DNA from 2 places in the Mesorhizobium sp. NPDC059054 genome. Region 1 is predicted to be linked to the other one. Evidence: riboswitches for the same ligand, from Rfam matches in the RefSeq annotation. Region 1 holds a riboswitch; the other holds the start of a gene.

Evidence for each region. Region 1 has a riboswitch for cobalamin ahead of ACFWXH_RS22390 (hypothetical protein). Riboswitches for the same ligand answer to the same signal wherever they lie in the genome.
Region 2: another riboswitch for cobalamin. It lies ahead of bluB (5,6-dimethylbenzimidazole synthase); the one in region 1 lies ahead of ACFWXH_RS22390 (hypothetical protein).

The regions. Positions count from the first base shown of each region.
Region 1 covers NZ_JBHYHV010000005.1:289,408-296,584, forward strand. The annotation lists gene ACFWXH_RS22370 (hypothetical protein) at 1-937, shown strand, start outside; gene ACFWXH_RS22375 (hypothetical protein) at 946-1,494, opposite strand; gene ACFWXH_RS22380 (hypothetical protein) at 1,491-2,039, opposite strand; gene ACFWXH_RS22385 (hypothetical protein) at 2,036-2,677, opposite strand; cobalamin riboswitch at 2,807-3,007, shown strand; gene ACFWXH_RS22390 (hypothetical protein) at 3,281-3,523, shown strand; gene ACFWXH_RS22395 (SAM-dependent methyltransferase) at 3,520-4,251, shown strand; gene ACFWXH_RS22400 (metal ABC transporter substrate-binding protein) at 4,364-5,284, shown strand; gene ACFWXH_RS22405 (manganese/iron ABC transporter ATP-binding protein) at 5,281-6,180, shown strand; gene sitC (iron/manganese ABC transporter permease subunit SitC) at 6,177-7,037, shown strand; gene ACFWXH_RS22415 (metal ABC transporter permease) at 7,039-7,177, shown strand, end outside.
Region 2 covers NZ_JBHYHV010000001.1:452,226-459,402, forward strand. The annotation lists gene ACFWXH_RS02170 (MFS transporter) at 1-856, opposite strand, end outside; gene ACFWXH_RS02175 (TetR/AcrR family transcriptional regulator) at 1,014-1,625, shown strand; gene bluB (5,6-dimethylbenzimidazole synthase) at 1,632-2,348, opposite strand; cobalamin riboswitch at 2,393-2,580, opposite strand; gene ACFWXH_RS02185 (histone deacetylase family protein) at 2,796-3,722, shown strand; gene ACFWXH_RS02190 (exodeoxyribonuclease VII small subunit) at 3,726-3,977, shown strand; gene ACFWXH_RS02195 (DUF2277 domain-containing protein) at 4,141-4,428, shown strand; gene ACFWXH_RS02200 (pirin family protein) at 4,602-5,522, shown strand; gene dxs (1-deoxy-D-xylulose-5-phosphate synthase) at 5,613-7,177, shown strand, end outside.

The DNA of each region.
Region 1 (7,177 bases):
TGCAGGCTGGGGTTTCCTGTCGAACACCTTGCGCGACTATTCGAAACTGTTCCTCGACACCCAGATGAGCCGGATCGATTTCCTGAAGCCGGACAGTTTCGGTCCCACCGCCCTGGAGGTGGAGAGTTCTTTGTGGATCGTCGTCGCGGTCGTCATCATATGGGGGCTGCGTCGGATCGCAAAGGAACTCCACAAGCGCACCGGCAACCGCCTGTGGCCGCTGTTCATCGTCGCCTGCGAAACGGCGTGGGCGCTGCTCGGCCTCTATCTGATCGCGGGCTGGCAGGATCAGTTCGTCAAATGGCTTGCGCACTGGCCATCACCACAGGAGCTTCTGCGATCGCTGATCCCGGCGGCCCGCGCCGAGGTCGTCACCCCCGGAGCCCATCCGATGGACTGGCCCGCGGAATTCAAGCTCTCCGAGTGGCTGACATTGCTGTTCTGGTATTCGGCCTTGCCGCTGATCTGGTTCAACCTCGGCGCCATCATCTATGGCCATGATCTGAACATGATGACCAGCACGACCGAACGCGTGACGAGCAGTGCGCTGAAACGCTGGACCAGCCTGCCGAAACCGGTCACCGATTTCATCGGCTATTTCTGGGGCGGAGCGGTCAAGAGGTGGCACGCGGTCGTCAACGGGTTGATGCTGGCTGCCTCGGCCGGCGTCGCGCTCACCGTCTCCGTCATCCTATTGTGGCGTCTCGTCGACTGGCTGGGACGCTGGGCCTGGATCGGGGCGTCGCAGCTCATTGGTCCCCAGGACCAGTGGGTCTGGCGTCTCGCCGAACGGCCTTTGAACATCCTCTTTGGCGTTCCCGGCCAACCACAGGACGGCCTCATCGTCGTGGTCGTGCAGTTCTGCGTCCTCGCGGCTGGCCTGGAACTGGCCGGCCGTGCTCAGAGGCAAGCCGTCGCGCCCACGCCGCAGGGCTGAGCGGCGACCTATTCGGACTTGAAGGTGCGAATGGTCGGCTCGAGTTTGAATGCGAGGGCAGACGGGCGTGTTCCATAGCCCGAGACGTGCAAGGTCAGATTGTCGAGGGACGCTGTCGGCAGGCGGTAGATCTGGTCAAACGTCACCGGCCCAGTGCCCGAGACAGCGCCCGGATTGCAATTGCCGTTGTCCTTCCCGTCCGATGCCAGGATCTTGACCGCGCCGCGTATCCGATAGTCGTAGAGAGGCAGCCAGGTTTCTCCACCCGCTCCTTGCAGGCTGGCGCTGCAATCGATCCATGACTTCGCGGCCTCAGGCGAGCCCTCCAGATTGAAACGCACGAAAAGGAATGCGCGGTCCGGCTTGGCGTCGACAACCGCGGCCCGCGCTTCCCGCACACCGACACGAATGCCCGCCAATTCTGCTTCGGCAGCCTGGGCTGCAACGACATCCCATTCCCGTTGATGGCCAAGATCCTTGAAATCGGACCATGCGGTCAGGCCAAGCGTAGTCGCGAATAAAACGAGCGTAGCCCCGAGCCAGAAGATCCGTCTCATGGCTCGAGCCTCAGCGAAACCTGCCTGGCCGGCAGCACTTTCGGCGCGGGAAGGTGCACAGCGCTGTCCATGAGCATGCTGCCGCGCGCCATCAGCACCAGTTGCCCTCCCGCGATCTCGTCTTCGGGCAGTTCGAACACGGCAAATGCCTGCCCCTTCAGCCCCGGCTCGAACTGGGCCAAGGACAGGGCGCGCGGGAAGCTTTCGATACGGGCGGACTGGACGTACTGGCGACCTGTTGCGCCAAGCCAGATCGCCTCGACCTGCTGCGACTTCTCACGCGCGGAAATCGCAAGCTCGGCGACCAGGAAAATCGCAGAGGTGTCGCGAACGACCTCCTTGCCGAACTGCGCGTAGGAAATAGTGCCGCTCGACCTCAAGCCAGCCAGTTCGGCCGTAAAGAGACGCCCTTCCCCAACGCCGTTTTCACCGGCGCGGACACCGAAGGGTTGGAAGCTGCTGTCATAGCTCGGCAGCGTGTTCATCATCATGCCCAGCAATCCGCCGCCGAGCACGACGACCACGAGGTTGACGAAATGATTCATGCACCGCGCTCCGGCCGCGCGCTCAAGGTGCCACTCGGATGAAACTGCAGCCAGCTCGCCTTCGCATAGAGATTGTCCTTGAGCTTGAATTGCTGCGTGCTGAATCCGATCGTGACATCCTGTTCAGTCCAGCCCTCCGGAATGTCCCAGACGATCGAGACGAGTTCGCGGATGCGCGGGTGAAGCTGCTTCAGCGGTTCCTTGTCGCGGACGAGATAGACCTTGGGCGCAGGAAAAGTCATTCCGCCGGAAGAGAGAGCGGGCAGTTTCTCCGGCGATCCGAAAATCGAAACCTGACTCGAACCGGTCACACTCTCGAGCTGTCCCGTGAGGACGAGCTTCCGCTGCGAGCCGGTCGCTGAGGGCGCGGCATTCTCGATGGTAAGCTTGTATGGGACGAGGATAGCCCGCCCCACATTGACGGGCTCGCCAAAGGCGACCTGCGGCGGAGCGTCCGGAACACGCGCGTCTTCCACCTTCATCCACCAGGCGACGGCAATGGCGGCGAAGATACCGAGCGCGGCGAGCAGGCGGACCCAGATTTGACGGACTGTCGATCTCAGCGAATGTCGAACCATGAACATATAGAAGCGGATGCTTGGCGCTTCTTCAACCATTTTGACCGTGTCGCCACGCATGGGCCGCCTTGAAGCCTCACGCGTCAACGAGATGGCTCACACAGCCGGCAGGCCGTGCGCTGTCCACTCCCGATATCCTCGGATCGGCAGCCACCCGCACCAAACGTTGACATCGAGTCGATGTCATATACTAGATATCGACGTCGAGGTTCTCCCGAGTCGTTCGGTTCGGGAGCTAAGAGGGAAGTCGGTGCAAAGCCGGTGCTGCCCCCGCAACTGTAAGCAGTGAGCCCGCGTCGAAGAATGCCACTGGTGCCGCAACGCACCGGGAAGGCCGACAAGGGCAATGACCTGCAAGCCAGGAGACCTGCCGCGACAGACGAGAAACGAACCTCGGGCGGGGTGTCCCGGCGGTGCGCTTGGCTGGGCGTCGCTGCGTCCGAAATGGCCAATGCGTTCCCCCAAACTCCCCCGTCCACAACGCCACGGGGATGACATGGCCACGACTGCACTCTCCACGAAGGGAGTTCCCAAAATTCCACGCCTTGCCGAAAGCCACGGCTCGCCACACGCCGCCTACAAGGCGATCCGACGCAACGGCTCGGCGACGCCATATATGCATTTCATTGCCAACCGCCGCTGTGCGCGACTCGGAGCGCTGGCATGGGACTGAACATGCAGGGAAGACATGCCGGTGGGTTCGCTTCGTCGCAGCCGGAAGACGTGTTCCTGTCCTGGCTGCTGGCCCAACCCGGCGGCGCAGATCTCGCTGAGGCTGCGGAAATCGAGATCCGTAAACTGCAGCGATACCAGGGAAACCATCCCGGACCGCAAAAGCTTCTCGAACTGTTCGAAGGCTTGCGAGGGTCGGCCGTTCCGGGATTGACGATCCTGCCTCGGCAATGAGGCGCAAAGTCCTCATCCTCGGTATCGGTGCCGGCAATCCGGACTTCACGACGGTGCAGGCGATCGACGCCAAGGGCCATGTGACCTTGTTCTTCATCCCCAACAAGGGGATGAAGACGGATGAACTCGCCCGTGTTCGCGCGGAGATCATCGAGTGTTATGTGCGGGGTCGGCCGTTCCGCACTGCGCCGTTTCGAGAACCGGCCCGAAGTGACGATACAGCTGCGGCCGACCTTCGACTGGGTGGACTGTCCATCGAGGCAGTGGATGCTTCCGAAGCCGGTGCATTCCTCGTCTGGAGCGAACGGTCGCTTTACGAAACCGTGCAGCGAATTCTGCGACAGCTCCGATCGATGGGAGGCTTCGAGCTCGACCATGAAGTGATCCCGGGCAACAGCGACATCCAGGCGCTGGCGCCAGCGCACAAGGTCGCGCTCTGCAATATCGGCCGATCGATCCTGACGGCGACGGGGCGTTGCATCGCGAGCAGCTTCCCCAACAATGCGGAGAGCACCGTGTTCATGCTGGATGCGTCCGACCAGTTGGACGCCCCTGCCGGCGACATGCATTGGACCCTCTATGCGGGGATGCCGGACGACGTGCTTGTCTCGGGCAGGCTGCGCGACATCGTCGACGAACTCGAACGGGTTCGTGAAGAAGCGCTTCAGGGCCGAGGCTGGATCGTCGAGGCGATGCTTCGGAAAAAAGACCCGAACAGCGCTTCTTGAGAAGGCTGAGGTCCACACCGGTCGACCGCACGGCCAGATTCTTATTGCAAACAATTCTCATTTGCATCAAAGGTCAGATGCAAATGAGAATTGTTCGCAAAAAGGAACCGTCATGCCCGATGGAATGAGACGATCGATCCTGGCCGCAGCGATAGGAGCGGCGATCACTGCCGTGCTGGCGATCGCACCGGCATCCGCGCAGGAGAAGTTCAAGGTCGTGACCACCTTCACGGTGATCGCCGACATGGCAAAGAATGTCGCGGGTGACGCCGCGATCGTGGAATCGATCACCAAGCCGGGCGCCGAGATCCACAATTATGCGCCCACGCCGGGCGACATCCAGCGCGCGCAGGGCGCGAAACTCATCCTGTGGAACGGCCTCAATCTCGAACTGTGGTTCGAGAAGTTCTTCCAGAACCTGCATGACGTGCCGGGCGCAGTCGTTTCCGAAGCAGTCGAGCCTATGGGCATCGCCGAAGGACCCTATACCGGCAAGCCCAATCCACATGCCTGGATGTCGCCAAAGAATGCACTGATCTATGTCGACAACATCCGCGACGCCTTCACCAAATACGATCCGGCCAACGCCGACACCTACCGGGCCAATGCGGAAGCCTACAAGCAGAAGATCGAGGCGACGATCGCGCCGATCCGGCAGAAGCTCGAGGAAATCCCGCAAGACAAGCGCTGGCTGGTGTCCAGCGAAGGCGCCTTCAGCTATCTGGCGCGCGATTTCGGCATGCAGGAACTCTATCTGTGGCCGATCAATGCCGACCAGCAGGGCACGCCCCAGCAGGTCCGCAAGGTGATCGATGCCGTCAGGGCCAATGGCATCGTCGCGGTCTTCAGCGAAAGCACCGTTTCGGACAAGCCCGCGCGGCAGGTCGCCCGCGAGACGGGTGCCCATTACGGCGGCGTCCTTTATGTCGATTCACTGAGCGAGGCCGATGGGCCGGTGCCCACCTATATCGATCTGCTTCGCGTCACTTCCGATACGATAAGGCAGGGTCTGGCCGAAGGCATCTCGCAATGACGGCTCGCTTCAAGAGCTTCGCCCCATTGGCTTCAGAGACCGGCATCTCGGTCAGGGATGCGACCGTCACCTATCGCAACGGCCTGACGGCGATGCATGATGCCAGCTTCGAGATCCCGACCGGCACGATCACGGCGCTGGTCGGCGTCAACGGCTCGGGCAAGTCGACGCTGTTCAAGGCGATCATGGGTTTCGTGCATCTCGCCAAAGGCAGCATCCAGGTCCTCGGCATGCCTGTCGCCGAGGCGCTGCGCAAGAATCTGGTCGCCTATGTACCGCAGGCCGAAGAAGTCGACTGGAACTTTCCCGTTCTGGTCGAGGACGTCGTCATGATGGGCCGCTACGGCCATATGAACCTGATGCGGATACCCAAGGCCGCCGACCGCGAGGCGGTCTCGGCCGCCCTCGCCCGCGTCGGCATGACGGAATACCGGAAGCGCCAGATCGGCGAGTTGTCGGGCGGGCAGAAGAAGCGGGTGTTCCTTGCCCGCGCGCTCGCGCAGGATGGCCGCGTCATCCTGCTCGACGAGCCGTTCACCGGGGTGGACGTCAAGACCGAGGATGCCATCATCGGCCTGTTGCGCGCGCTGCGCGACGAGGGCCGCGTCATGCTGGTGTCCACGCATAATCTCGGCAGCGTGCCGGAATTCTGCGACCGCACCGTGCTGCTGAAGAACACCGTGCTCGCCTTCGGCCCGACCGCGGAGACCTTCACCCAGGCCAATCTGGAAAAGGCCTTCGGCGGCGTGCTGCGCCATTTCGTGCTCGGCGGCGCGGGACTGCATCAGGACGACGACCGGCGCCGCCTCGCCGTCATCACCGACGATGAGCGGCCGCTGGTCTTTTACGGCGAAAGCGGATCGATGCAGCAGAAGCTCCGGGAGGACAAGGAATGAGCGGGCTGCTCCTGGAGCCCTTCGGCTATCAGTACATGCTGAACGCCATGTGGGTGTCGGCGCTTGTCGGCGGCGTGTGCGCCTTCCTGTCATGCTATCTCATGCTGAAGGGCTGGTCGCTGATCGGCGACGCGCTTTCGCATTCGATCGTGCCGGGCGTTGCCGGCGCCTATATGCTGGGGCTTCCGTTCTCCATAGGCGCCTTCTTCTCCGGCGGCCTTGCCGCGGCGGCGATGCTGTTCCTCAACCAGCGCACCAAGCTGAAGGAGGACGCCATCATCGGCCTGATCTTCTCCTCCTTCTTCGGCCTCGGCCTGTTCATGGTGTCGCTGTCGCCGACCTCCGTGAACATCCAGACCATCGTGCTTGGCAATATCCTTGCCATCACGCCCGAAGACACGCTTCAGCTCGCCATCATCGGCTTCGTCTCGCTCGCCATCCTGCTGGTGAAGTGGAAGGACCTGATGGTCGTCTTCTTCGACGAGAGCCATGCGCGCTCGATCGGCCTCAACCCGGCGGCGCTCAAGATCATGTTCTTTACGCTGCTCTCGGCATCGACGGTCGCGGCACTTCAAACCGTCGGCGCCTTCCTGGTGATCTGCATGGTGGTGACGCCGGGCGCCACCGCCTATCTTTTGACCGACCGCTTCCCGCGCCTGCTTCTCATCGCCGTCGTCATCGGGTCGGTCACCAGCTTCGTCGGCGCCTATGCCAGCTACTTCCTTGACGGGGCCACCGGCGGCATCATCGTGGTGCTGCAGACGCTGATCTTCCTTGTCGCATTCTTCTTCGCGCCCAAGCACGGCATGCTGGCCGCACGACGCCGTGCCGCAAAGGCGCTGGAAAGGACAGCCTGATATGTTCGATGCCTTGCATGCGCCCTTCCAGTTCGACTTCATGATCAACGCGATGGTGATCGCGGCGCTGATTGCGATCCCAACCGCGCTGCTCTCCTGCTTCCTCGTGCTCAAGGGATGGTCGCTGATGGGCGACGCCA
Region 2 (7,177 bases), on a different contig from region 1:
CGATGGCGATCGAAAGGGCGAGCAGCCGCTGTTTCGGAGCCTGGAGGTTCAACGCGCCGACGATGAGGCCGACGATGAAGGAACCGGCGGCATAGACGCCGATGACCAGGCTGGCAGCGGTCGGCTGGCCGAGTTCCTTGGTGATGGCCACCGAGCTTACCTCGGCTGTGGCGAAGATCGCGCCGACGAAGATAAGCGCCAGCGTTATGATCTGGACGGGACGCAGCATGATCGCCGAGCCGCCGCTGCCGTGTTCTGGCTGACGTATTTTGGGCTCACTGGACCGCTGCAAGATGAAAGCGGCCATGCCGAGGGCCAGGAGAAGCGTGCTGGCCAGCATACCGGCTTCCGGGAAGAGAGCCACGCTGAGGCCCACCGAAAGCGAGGCGCCGGCGATATAGACCAGTTCGTCGGCAACCGACTCGAAAGCGAAGGCCGTGTTGAGTTCCGGACGATCGCGGAACTTTTCCGTCCAGCGCGCCCGCACCATGGCCGGCACGCTGGGCATTGCGGCCGCCAGGAATGCCGAAGCGAACAGCGTCCAGCTCGGCCAGTCATAGTGGGTGGCTGCGAGCAGGGCGATGAAGGCGATGACGGAGATGATCGTCGTGGGAGCCGCCACGGCGGTCTGACCGAGCCGGTCGATCCATCGCGAGATTTGCGGGGCGGCAAAAGCGTTGGTCAAGGCGAAGGTGGCTGATACCGCACCCGCCAGCCAATATTCGCCGCGTGCCTGGGAGAGCATCGCGACAATGCCGATGGGCGCCATGGCGATAGGCAGCCGGGCAATGAAGGCCGCGGCGGCGAAGCCCTTGGCTCCGGGGACTCTGAAGATTTCACCATAAGGATTGCGCATGGGAGCACTCCTGGAAATTTGAGGGTGCGCCACTTACATACGTGGCGTATGCGAATGAGATAATTGCATACGTCTCGTATGTCAATTAATATACGGCGCGTATGTAAAAAAATATACGCGACGTATGTAGAAAGCGAAGCGGCAAAAGGAAAAAACGATGAGGACTGCCCACAAACCTCGTAGCGAGATGATTGCCGAAACGCGGGCAAAGCTGATCGCGGCTGCGCGCCGGGCGTTTGCGACGGTCGGTTATGCGAACGCGTCGATGGATGATTTCACCGCGGAGGCAGGGCTGACGCGGGGCGCTCTTTATCACCATTTCGGCGACAAGAAGGGGCTGTTCGAGGCCGTCGTCGCCCAGATCGACACTGAGATGTGCACGCGCCTCAATGCCATCTCGGCCAAAGCCAAGACACGCTGGCAAGGCTTCCTGGACGAGAACATCGGCTATGTGGAAATGGCGCTGGACCCGGAAGTCCAGCGCATCGTCCTGCGCGACGGCCCGGCTGTACTCGGCGACCCGGCGCTTTGGCCCAATGCCAATAACTGTATCTCGTCCCTAACAAGGAACCTTGCTGCCTTGAAAGAGGAGGGGGTTGTCCGCGAGATGGATCCGGAAGCCATGGCTCGGCTGATCAGCGGTGCCTCGCTCTATGCCGCGCAGTGGGTTGCCAATTCCGACGATCCTGGCGCGACCTCTATCAAGGCGATCAAGGCCTTCCGCGCGCTCATGGAAGGCTTGCTGGCGGACGACAAGGTTTCCGCCTGAACTCTTTTACCCTTGGCTGGCACTGGCCGCAGCTTTGAGGGCATCTTCGCCGACGCCAGAATAGGTCTCGCTCATGATGAGGTCTGAGAGCGGCAGGCGTGATGCCCAGCCTTTGCGTTCGAGATCTGGCCCTGCTGCGAATTCCGAGACATGGCCGACGCAAAGATAGGCGACGGGCACGACATGATCGGGAATGCCGAGCAACTGTTTGAGCGCGTCGGCGTCGAGGATGCTCACCCAGCCAACTCCGATCCCTTCGGCCCGCGCGGCGAGCCAGAAATTCTGTACGGCGCAGACCGTGCTGAAGAGATCCATCTGTGGGTTGTGCCACCGGCCGAGCGGCGAGCCTTCGCTGCGCCGCCGATCGCAGGTGATGCATAGGTTGAGCGCGCTTTCGCAGATGCCCTCCAGCCTGAGCTTACGGTAGAGAGCCTGCCGTTCCTCTGCGATATGAGGCAGTTCCTGGGATCGGGCAGTCAGGAAAAGGTCACGCACGGCTTCGCGTCGTGCCTGATCCCGAATGACGATGAAGTTCCAGGGCTGCATGAAACCGACCGATGGGGCGTGGTGCGCAGCAGTAAGCAGGCGGGCAAGCACCGCGTCGTCTATCGGATCTGGCTGGAAATGGCTGCGTACGTCGCGGCGCGTGAAGATGGCGCGGTAAATGGCTTCGCGTTCAAAGTCGCCGAAGGCATGGCAGGTATGGTTGCGGACGGCGTCCATCGCGTTCCCCTTGCGATCGAAACAGCATCTCCGCCCGTCCATGCGGATGACCATTCCTGCCTGGCCGGTCTTCTGGCTTGGGCTCATCCCGCTTGCCGGCGCCTTCCCGTCCTACTTGCGGACAGTGGCTCTTGCCGAGCGGTCCCCCTTACAGCGTTGGGCACGCCACGGATTTTCACCGTGTTCCCGATTCTCCCGCCTCGTGGCAGGCACCTGACAGTGCGGCGAACATAGCCCGGTTCGAGAGCAAAGGCAGCCCTGATCCCGACGTCGGATGCCGTCTTTTCCCCAACAGGCTGGCGCAATTCCAGCAAAAGTGCGCAGCGGTTTTGCGTCCGGAATTGCGTTAAAACAAAAAATTGGAGCGTTTCCGTATTTCCGTGAAAAACGGAAATGCTCCAATGCTTGTCGCGTGGCCATCATCGCCATTGCTGATAAGGTGGCTCCATGACGACCCGCCTTTACACGCATCCGATTTTCCTGGAACACATCACGCCCGCCGGCCATCCGGAGCGGCCGGACAGGCTGCGTGCCATCGAGCGGGTTCTGGATGACGAGGCCTTCGTCGCTCTCGATCGGCGCGAGGCGCCGATGGGCGACGAAGCGACCATTCTCTATTGTCACCCGAAGGATTTCGTCGAGCGCGTGCGCAAGGCAATCCCGAAAGACGGCATTGCCGTCATCGATTCCGACACGGTAGCGAGCCCAAAAAGCTGGCAAGCGGCGCTGACCGCCATCGGCGCGGCCAATGTGGCTGTCGACGATGTCTTTGCCGGCCAGGCCGACAACGTCTTCGTGGCGGCACGCCCGCCGGGGCATCACGCCGAGAAAACCACGGCCATGGGGTTTTGCCTGTTCAACACGGCGGCCATAGCCGCACGCTACGCGCAGGAGAGGCACGGCGCCGAGCGTGTCGCCATCGTCGACTGGGATGTGCATCACGGCAACGGTACGCAGGACATCTTCTGGGACGATCCATCGGTGCTCTATTGTTCCACGCACCAGATGCCGCTTTATCCGGGCACGGGCGCCAAAAGCGAGACCGGTGCCGGCAACATCGTCAACGCGCCGCTGGCCCCGGCGACAGGCAGCGACATCTTTCGCGAGGCGTTCAACACACGTGTGCTGCCGGCGATTGATTCTTTCGCGCCAGACCTGATCATCATCTCGGCCGGCTTTGATGCGCACCACCGCGATCCGCTGGCCGAGATCAATCTTGTCGAGGACGATTTCGACTGGGCGACCGGGCAGTTGATGGATCGCGCCCGCCGCCATAGTTCAAACAGGCTGGTCAGCCTGCTGGAAGGCGGTTACGACCTGCACGGATTGGCATTTTCGGTCGCAGCGCATGTCGGCCGCCTGATGAAAGGATGAGCCATGGCTGAGGAAGCGAACGAAGACGTCAAGGCGATGAGCTTCGAACAAGCGTTGGACGCGCTGGAGAAGATCGTCGATGACCTGGAGCGCGGCGACGTGCCGCTCGACCAGTCGATCCGTATTTACGAGCGCGGCGAGGCGCTGAAAGCGCATTGCGACCGCCTGCTCAAGGCGGCCGAGGACAAGGTGGAAAAGATCAGGCTCGCCCGCGACGGCAAGCCGGTCGCCACCGAACCACTGGATGGGGAATAAGGGCCGCGAGGCCCCTGGAGCGTTTCCGGTTTTCCGAAACGCGGAAACGCTCTAACTTTTGTTTTCGCGCAATTCAGGACGGTAAACTGCTACGCACCTTTCCTGGAATTGCTCCAACCGGAACGAGGGACAAAGCCGGACATACCAAACGGGAGAAATATCCATGTGTCGCAACATCAAGCCGCTCTTCAACTTCGAACCGTCGGCGACGGATGCCGAAATTCATGAGGCGGCGCTGCAGTTCGTGCGCAAGATCAGTGGCTCCAACAAGCCCTCCATGCGTAACAAGGACGTTTTCGACCACGCGGTGCGCACCATCGCCCATGCCGCGCATGACCTGCTTGTCGCGCTCGAAACCACTCAGCCGCCACGCAACCGCGAGGAGGTGGCGGCAAAAGCTCGCGCCAAATCGGCCCTGCGGTTTGGACCCAAGCCGGTAGCTACCCAATAGTCTTGTGAGAGCTGATCGGCCAGGCGTGCCGAAATCCGCAGGCCGCGGCATTGAACCATTGCTTCGTGAATTGAGGTGATCGGTGAACGGATCGTCGCCGCATCGCCGGTTTGCCGGAGGGGAACGGAGGTATAACTTCCGATCTGCAAATCATCAGCAGATGGAGCAGTCCGATGAGCTTCTTTCCCGGAAACGATCCCGAACCCGGTGACGCCTTTTCCTGCGACGCCATCGAGTTGATGGTGGTCGCCAACGCCAAGGACATCGGCGGGTTCGAGGTGCGTCGCGCGTTGCCAACCGCCAGGCGCCGGCTGGTTGGTCCCTTCATCTTCTTCGATCGCATGGGACCGGCCATCCTGCGTGCCGGCAAGGCGCTGGACGTACGCCCGCACCCGCATATCGGTTTGTCCACTGTCACCTACCTGTTCGACGGCAGGATCAGGCACCGCGATTCGCTCGGCACCGAGATGGTGATTTCACCGGGCGACGTGAATTTGATGACAGCCGGTCGTGGCATTGTTCATTCCGAGCGCACGCCGGAAGAATTGCGCGGCGCACCGATGTCGATGTCCGGGCTGCAGACGTGGATCGCGCTGCCAGACAGGCAGGAAGAAATGACGCCGGTCTTCGAAAATACCGCGAGCGCCGAACTGCCGGAGTTCAGCGCCGATGGCGTTTCGGGCCGTCTCATCATCGGTGAGTTGGAAGGCCGCCGCGCGCCGGTGACCACCTATCACGATACGCTTTATGCCGACATCCGGCTGGAGCCCGGCGCGAAGTACCGCATTGCAGCCGAAGCCGAAGAGCGCGCCATCTATGTGCTCGACGGGCTTGTCACCATTTCCGGCGACAGTTTTCCCGAGAATCGCCTTCTGGTGTTTCGTCCCGGCGACGAAATAGTCGTTTCATCGGAATCGGGTGCGCATTTCATGCTGTTTGGCGGCGCTTCGCTGGGGTCTCCACGTTACATCTGGTGGAATTTCGTTTCTTCGTCGAAAGAACGCATTGAACAGGCCAAGCAGGAATGGAGGACCGGTCGCTTCGACATCGTTCCGGGCGATGAAAAGGAATTCATTCCACTGCCCGACAAATGAACGTGTCATTGCGGCACATTTACTTTCCGTGGTCGGAGGCCTATTCGATTTTTTGAATATTCTTGAACGCGAGCTTGAACGGGCCAGCCATTGATCGCCAGACCCCAGACGCCGCTTCTCGACAAGGTCCGTATTCCCGCGGATTTGAAGAAGCTTTCCGAAAGCGACTTGCCGCAGCTCGCGGAAGAGTTGCGCACCGAACTGGTCGACGCCGTCTCGCAGACGGGCGGGCATCTCGGCGCAGGTCTCGGCGTGGTCGAGCTGACGGTGGCGCTGCACTATGTTTTCGACACGCCGGACGACAGGATCATTTGGGATGTCGGCCACCAGGCCTATCCGCATAAGATCCTGACAGGCAGGCGCGACCGCATCCGCACACTGCGCCAGGAGAACGGGCTTTCCGGTTTCACCAGGCGGACCGAGAGCGAATACGATCCGTTCGGCGCCGCTCATTCCTCCACCTCCATCTCGGCCGGTCTCGGCATGGCCGTGGCGCGCGATCTTTCCGGCGGCAAGAACAATGTCATCGCCGTGATCGGCGATGGCGCGATGTCGGCTGGCATGGCCTTCGAGGCATTGAACAACGCTGGGGCACTTGATGCGCGCCTCATCGTCATCCTCAACGACAACGATATGTCGATCGCTCCGCCGACCGGCGCCATGAGCGCCTATCTGGCTCGACTCGGCTCGGGCAAGGCCTATCTTGGCCTGCGCGATTTCGGCAAGAAACTGACGTCCTACCTCGGCAAGCGCGCCGACCGCGCCATCACCCGCGCCGTCGAGCATGCAAGGGGCTATGTCACCGGCGGCACGCTGTTCGAGGAGCTCGGTTTCTTCCATATCGGCCCGATCGATGGCCACAATCTCGAGCATCTCATCCCGGTGCTGAAGAATGTGCGCGACAACGGCAAGGGCCCGGTCCTGATCCATGTCGTGACGCAAAAGGGCAAGGGCTACGCGCCTGCCGAGGCGGCCGCCGACAAATATCATGGCGTCAACCGGTTCGACGTCATCACCGGCGCGCAGGCGAAAGCCCCAGCCAATGCTCCGACCTACACCAATGTCTTTGCCGAAAGCCTGATCCGCGAAGCCTGCGAGGATGACCGTATCGTCGCCGTCACCGCCGCCATGCCGACCGGCACCGGGCTCGATCTGTTCGGCGAAGTGTTCCCGAACCGCACTTTTGATGTCGGTATCGCCGAACAGCATGCGGTGACCTTTGCGGCGGGCCTCGCGACAGAAGGCTATAAGCCGTTCGCGGCGATCTACTCGACCTTCTTGCAGCGCGCCTACGATCAGGTCGTGCACGACGTCGCCATCCAGAAGCTGCCGGTGCGTTTTCCGATCGACCGCGCCGGCTACGTCGGTGCCGACGGTGCAACCCATTGCGGCGCGTTCGACACCACCTTCCTTGCCTCGCTGCCAGACTTCGTCGTCATGGCGGCAAGCGACGAGGTCGAACTGCGCCATATGGTGCGCACCGCCGCCGAGTACGACGAGGGGCCGATCTCCTTCCGTTATCCGCGCGGCAACGGTGTCGGTATCGATATGCCCGAGCGCGGTTCGCCGCTGGAGATCGGCAAGGGCCGCATCGTGCGCGAAGGCACCAAGGTGGCGCTGCTGTCCTTCGGTACGCGCCTGCAGGACTGCCTCGC